2 regions of the Anaerosinus gibii genome follow, and region 2 is predicted to be linked to the other one. Evidence: riboswitches for the same ligand, from Rfam matches in the RefSeq annotation. Region 2 holds a riboswitch; the other holds the start of a gene.
What was found. A riboswitch is a leader RNA that binds a small molecule or an ion and turns the genes downstream of it on or off. The one in region 2 is predicted to bind cyclic di-AMP.

Region 1: another riboswitch for cyclic di-AMP. It lies ahead of P3F81_RS03855 (C40 family peptidase); the one in region 2 lies ahead of P3F81_RS00620 (4-hydroxy-tetrahydrodipicolinate reductase).

What each region holds. Positions count from the first base shown of each region.
Region 1 covers NZ_CP120678.1:816,852-820,273, reverse strand. The annotation lists gene P3F81_RS03865 (transcriptional regulator) at 1-412, opposite strand, end outside; gene P3F81_RS03860 (sigma-70 family RNA polymerase sigma factor) at 484-852, opposite strand; gene P3F81_RS03855 (C40 family peptidase) at 1,123-1,743, opposite strand; cyclic di-AMP (ydaO/yuaA leader) riboswitch at 1,790-1,937, opposite strand; gene P3F81_RS03850 (glycosyltransferase family 2 protein) at 1,986-2,948, opposite strand; gene P3F81_RS03845 (amino acid ABC transporter ATP-binding protein) at 3,219-3,422, opposite strand, start outside.
Region 2 covers NZ_CP120678.1:139,824-143,245, reverse strand. The annotation lists gene P3F81_RS00625 (cytochrome ubiquinol oxidase subunit I) at 1-802, opposite strand, end outside; cyclic di-AMP (ydaO/yuaA leader) riboswitch at 1,306-1,438, shown strand; gene P3F81_RS00620 (4-hydroxy-tetrahydrodipicolinate reductase) at 1,445-2,212, shown strand; gene ppnP (pyrimidine/purine nucleoside phosphorylase) at 2,263-2,544, shown strand; gene P3F81_RS00610 (NADH peroxidase) at 2,853-3,398, shown strand.

The sequences.
Region 1 (3,422 bases), 680 kb from region 2:
TACCAAATTCTTTCTTGCTTAGGCCTAAGCTTTGACGCAACGCTCGTATTTGCTGAGCTTGTCCGTTGTATAAAAATAGATTATAATGATCAAGCAGGTCTGTGATTTCAACGTCAAAAAGTTCAGCAATTTTACTTAGCTTGTCCAAAGGATAAGGAATTTTTCTATCTTCCTGTTCATAAGCGCAATAAGTAGCAAGGTGAATTCCAGTTTTTTCAGCTACATCTTTTTGCCGCAGCGCTTTTTTATGTCGGTAATAACGCAGCTTGTCTGCTACTGTGTCAATTTCAGACGGGCTGGTATATTGAATATTGAACCTTTCCGCTTCAAGTAATTTGCGTGGTTGCAATAATTGGAAGCTGTGAATATATAATGGCGCATACTTAATGCCGCCAGGGCAATGGCAGGTCATTATATGCGTATGGCTACTAAGACGTATAAACGGGTGCCATTTTTCATGAAAAATAATCTGACTAGTATTATTTAAATTGTTTTTATCCGCTGTGTGAGAATAGCATTTTCTATACACCGCGCAGCATAGGTAGCTAAACGAATTTTTTTATTTAAGTCAAATGTGTTAATTGCTTTAATTAGGCCAATTGTACCAATTGAAATCAAATCATCTGAATCTTCCCCTGTATTATCAAATTTCTTAACGATATGCGCTACCAAGCGAAGATTACGCTCAATCAGAACATTCTTTGCACTTTCATCTCCTTGCCTTAACCGTTCTAACTCCTCTTGTTCTTCTTTTTCAGTCAATGGTAATGGAAATGTATTATTAGCAACATAAGCAACAAGTAAGCTTAAACCTTTTCCGAACAATGCAAATAGTGTTAATAAAAAAGACATTACCAATCCCCTCCGTTCAATCTGTGCTTTATTCTATGGAACAATTACAAAGATTGTGCCTTGAAAAGATTGGTAGTATTAAGTTTAATAAAAGGAGAGAATGACTATGTCATTTGGCGATTTAATTATTTTAGGATTAATCATAGCAATGTGTATTTATTCTATGTGGGAGAATTTACGTTCATATTAAAAAATAGGATTAGGCTGGCAAAGTCTAATCCTATTTTTATATAAATAAAAAAGAGGCGCAATGCCTCTTTTATGTTCAATTTAAAGTACACGACGGGCACCAATGTAACAAGCACCCCAATATCCTGTTGTTAAATCATCAATTCTTACCCCACTACTAGATGTAGAACTTATAAATTTTCCATCGCCTAAATAAATCCCTGAATGTGATGCACCATACGTGTATGTAGAAAAGAAAACTAAGTCTCCTGGCTGCAAATTATAAACTTGATAACCAGCAGTGTATTGTTCATCAGCAGCTCTCGGTAAGTAAATTCCACTATCCGCAAATACATAACGAATAAAACCTGAACAATCAAACCCACTTGGAGTTGTCCCTCCAAAAGAATAAGGAACTCCTATGTACTGTAAGGAATCTTGAATAATTCGACGAACTAAAGATGTAGAACCAGCACGACTGACCTCTGGAATTTCTCTTCCCATCAAAGCACGATAAGTAGCTGAACCAACTAACCCATCTGCCTCTAACCCGTAATTTGCTTGAAAGGATTTAACCGCAGCGGCTGTAGCCGGACCAAAATCTCCATCTACTGATACATGATAGCCCAAGCTAACTAATTCTCTTTGAATCGCAGCCACTTCTTCGCCCCGATCTCCTGCACGGAATGCTGCAGCATTCACAACAGAAACTACGCTTACCATTAGCAACGACAAAACGAAAACACGAAACACTTTACTCAATAAGTCACTCTTCTCTCTCTACGCCTACGAGGTTAGCTGACGGATTTGGATAGAGATACCCATGATGTTTTAACCTATCCATATAGATAAAATAAAACAAAATTCACCCCTAAAATGGTTCCCCCGCTCACTCAATGATTCGGCTTTTTCTTGTTATTATAAGCTTCTACAAAAAGGTAAAAATTCCTGCTAAATTTATAAAATCACTTCTTTTTTTCTTTATTTTTTTCGTTTATATCTAAAATATTCGGTTTTTCACGAACAAAATAAAGTGGACGCTGCTTTACCTCTTCAAAAATCCTCCCAACATATTCACCAATAATCCCCAATCCCATTAACTGAATACCGCCTAAAAGCGATATACTTACCGATAATGTTGCCCATCCAGGGACAGCTTCATCAGTAAACCATTTGATGTACATTACATGACCAGTTAAAAGAATACTAAAAAGACCAAAGATAATCCCTAAATAGAAAGCAAACCTTAATGGCATTTTAGAGTATGCGGTAATTCCATCAAGAGCAAAATGTAGCATTTTATTTAAAGAAAATTTTGAAGTGCCTGCAAAACGCTTTGGAGCAACAAATTCAAGCTGAATTTGCTTATAGCCAATAGCGCCTATCATCCCACGAATAAATCTCGCTCGTTCTTTATATAATTTAAAGCTTTCTACTACGCGTCGATCCATGAGCCTAAAATCAGAGCCACCCGGTTGAATTTTTACTTTTGATATCTTATTGATTAATTTATAATAAAGCGCTGACGTTTTATTTTTAAACCAAGATACACCTTCTGTTGTTTTTCGAACCGTTTGAACCACTTCATATCCGTCTTCCCATTTTTCAATTAATATTGGGATAAAGGTTGGTGGATGCTGCATATCTCCATCCATTGTAATTACTGCTTCCCCTTTGGCATGATCTAGTCCGCAAGTCAATGCAATCTGATGACCAAAGTTACGGACTAAATATAAAGGTTTAACTCGATCATCTCGCTGCGATAAATGATCCAGAATTAAAATACTGCTATCTTTTGAACCATCATCCACAAAAACCAGCTCAAAATCATACCCAAGCGGCTGCATTGTTTTACAGATTTCTTCATAAAAATGCTCGATATTTTCTTCCTCATTATAAACAGGAACAACAATTGATATTAATTTCATTTTTTCTCCCCAATTATTTCGCACTACTTATTTACAGTATATACAAAAATACTCGATATGCAGTACATATCGAGTATTTAATCGAAATAAAGTCACTTGATTCAGGTGGAATTTTCACTCCACCTGAATCTTAGCCGGCCTTATCCAAGGGCTTAGCTGCTCGCCTGTGCTCTGTAGGTATACTCCTATTTACAGAAGTTGGGGGCTTAGAGCAGCTAAGCCATCGGATAAACATTTCTAATACAACTGTACTGCGAAATTCAAATTCATTTAATTTGCAGTAAAACGCGACAAAAATTCTTTCGTCCGTTCATTTTTAGGATGATTAAATAATTCTTCCGGAGATGCATCTTCAGCAATAATACCTTGATCCATGAAAACAACACGAGTAGATACATCACGTGCAAAAGCCATTTCATGCGTTACGATAATCATCGTAAGACCTTCTTGAGCTAAACTTCTCATTACACTGAG
Region 2 (3,422 bases):
ATATCGTAAATGGTGCCGGATTTTCCGTCTCCCAAAGTGCTTCCACCGATGCCAATTTCATTGGATGATAATGCCCTAAATATTGTGCCTGCAAATGTCCACTGCCCATCACAGCTAATAAACCAACAATTGACCATACTACGCTGAATTTAAAAGAAGTCTTAAATACATCTAAATATGTTCTTCTTAATAAATGATATGCACTAATGGATGCAACAAAAACACCTGCCGTTGCAATCCCTGATAATACGGTATGTAAAAACTGTCCTGCTAAATACGGATTTGTCAAAAGTGCTACGAAATCCGTCATTTCTGCCCGTCCGTTTTGCAATGCATATCCTACAGGATTTTGCATGAATGAATTTGCAACTAAAATCCAAAATGAAGATAAATTACTGCCGATTGCAACGAGCCAAATACAAGCTAGATGCACTTTCTTAGATAGTCTGTCCCAACCAAAGATCCACAAGCCTAAAAATGTAGATTCAAGAAAAAATGCAGTCAATGCTTCTAGTGCCAGCGGCGCACCAAAAATATCCCCCATAAACCTTGAATACTCTGCCCAATTCATACCAAAGTGAAACTCTTGTACAATCCCTGTCACAACGCCCATCGCGAAATTAACCAAAAATAACTTGCCCCAAAACTTCGTCATGCGCCGATATACATCTTTACCTGTCGCTACATAAAAAGTTTCTAACAAAGCGATAAAAAGCGATAGCCCCAATGTAAGCGGTACAAACAAAAAATGATATACTGTCGTAATTGCAAACTGCCATCTGGATAGCAAAATTGCCTCCATATCTCTCACCTCAAATTCCTTATATTTATTTAAGTATAATCTTTCCATTTAAGTTAGTCAATAAAGGTTATTATTTAATACACTTTCAAATATTTGAATTATTTGACATAAAAGATATTTTTATTATATACTTAAAATATTATATTATAGCCTTTTGTTATATTTTATATACTTACATTTTGATTCTTATTCTTTCAATAAATTTAGGAGAAATTATAAATAATTTCTCCTATTTATTTTATTTTCATATTTTATAAGGATATTCTTCTAAAGGGCAAAATAATTATTCTTGTAATCTGTGAAAGTAAATCATATCGCCTAATTTTATCCGATGACTAATCTGCTCATCTAGCGAAATCAGTGATTCACACAAAATCAAAGCTTTTGGTTCGCACCTTTACAGACTCCCAACTTCTATATGTTGGAGTTATACCCCACAGAACACAAGCGAGCAGATTAGTCTCTGGATAAGGTCGGCTAGGCTTCAGAGGGAGTAAAACTTCATCTGAATCAAGTCTACTTTATTAAAAAGCGGGGGAACCACTATTGGGGTGAATGTCTGTAATAATACAGCTAGGGAAGTTATCTTTCTTTCCGAATCCGTCAGCTAACCTCGTCGGCGCAAAAAAAGGAGGAGTTCTATTGAAAAAAATCAAGGTAGGTATTTGGGGCTTTGGGAAAACAGGTAAATTAATAGCAGATGAATTTTTAAAAGATTCACGTTTTGTACTCTCATGGGTAGTGAGAAAAAACAAAATAAAACACTCAAAATTTGCCAGCAGCGATTTAGGTTATGAAACTAATATAGGAAAAATAATCCCTATTTCAGATGTATCCGATAATTTTTTCTTAAAAAACCCTGTAGACATCTTGGTTGATTTTTCTCACAATTACGGCGTCCATTCTTACAAAAATGCTGCAAAATCAGGAATAGCTATAATTTCTGGTGTCTCTAATTATCAGCCAGAAGAGTTATCCTTATTAAAATCACTTTCAGAAATTACACCCGTACTTTATTCTCCCAATATTACACTTGGCGTTACCTTTTTAATGGTAGCTTCACATGTGCTAAAAAAAATTATTCCTAATGCAGATATTGAAATTATTGAAGAACATTTTAAAGGAAAGACTGAAGTCTCCGGAACTGCAAAAAAAATTGCCCAAACTTTAGAATTAGATGAATCTAAACATATAAACTCGATTCGAGTTGGTGGTATCGTCGGCCGGCACGAAGTTATTTTCGGCATGCCAAATCAAACAATTCGATTATCACACTCAAGTATAAGTCGTGCCGCTTTTGGACAAGGAGCCATCTTTGCAGCAAAGCACCTAATCGGCAAAATGCCAGGATTATATTCAATGGAAAGTATTATTGCTGATATGGTTCGCAAACACTGCCCCACTTATTAAGAAAATAATGAATTTATTTAATGATGAATAAAAATAGGAGTGGTTATATTATGTTTAAAACAAATGAATATTTCGATGGGAATGTAGTCTCTATTGCATTTAAAAATCAGGAAGGGTCTGCAACTGTAGGCGTTATGGAAATCGGCGAATATGAATTCGGCACTTCTTCCACAGAATATATGACTGTAATCAGCGGTAGCATCTTGGCAAAACTTCCTGGAGAAACAGAATTTAAAGAATATCTGCCTAACCAAACTTTCATCGTTGAATCAAACAAAAAATTCCAAGTAAAAATCGCTGAGCAAACAGCCTATTTATGCTTTTATAAGTAATTCAATTAGTAAACGTCGTCTATAATAATTTTGTGGACGACGTTTATTTTAATGTTTTCACTATAATAAACTCACGTTTAAAAACGATAATAATTATCAGTTAATAGTTTTTATGAAAAACTATGGTTATTTATGAAAATTAAAGTAAATGAGAGTAAATATGTTAAAAATCATCTTATATCCTCCTTTAATAGAATTTTAAACTTTCAGTTAATTTGTTATAATGAAGCACGTCAAGCAAGCAAAACTTGAATATTACTAAAAATTAATGAAATTAAAATACTTAATACAAACGGAGGATTTATATTATGAAAAAATTTGTATGCTCAATCTGCGGATATGTTCATGAAGGAACTGAACCACCAGCACAATGTCCTTTATGCAAAGCTCCTGCTTCTAAATTCGTTGAACAATCTGGTGAATTAGTATTTGCTGATGAACATCGCATCGGTGTTGCACAAGGCGTTGATGAAAAAATTCTTGAAGGGCTACGCCAAAACTTTAATGGCGAATGTGCCGAAGTTGGAATGTACTTAGCGATGAGCCGCGTTGCGGATCGTGAAGGATATCCTGAAATCGCAGAAGCTTTCAAACGCTATGCTTTTGAAGAGGCTGAACATGCGGCAAAATTTGCTGAACTTTTAGGCGAAGTAGTAACTTCCAGCACAAAGAAAAACCTTGAATTACGCGTTGCAGCAGAGCATGGTGCCTGCGCTGGTAAAATGGATATCGCTAAAATGGCAAAAGCACAAAATCTTGATGCAATCCATGATACAGTTCATGAAATGGCAAAAGACGAAGCGCGTCATGGCTGTGGATTCGCTGGATTATTAAGCCGCTATTTTAATAAATAAAAATTACATATATATTATCTAATT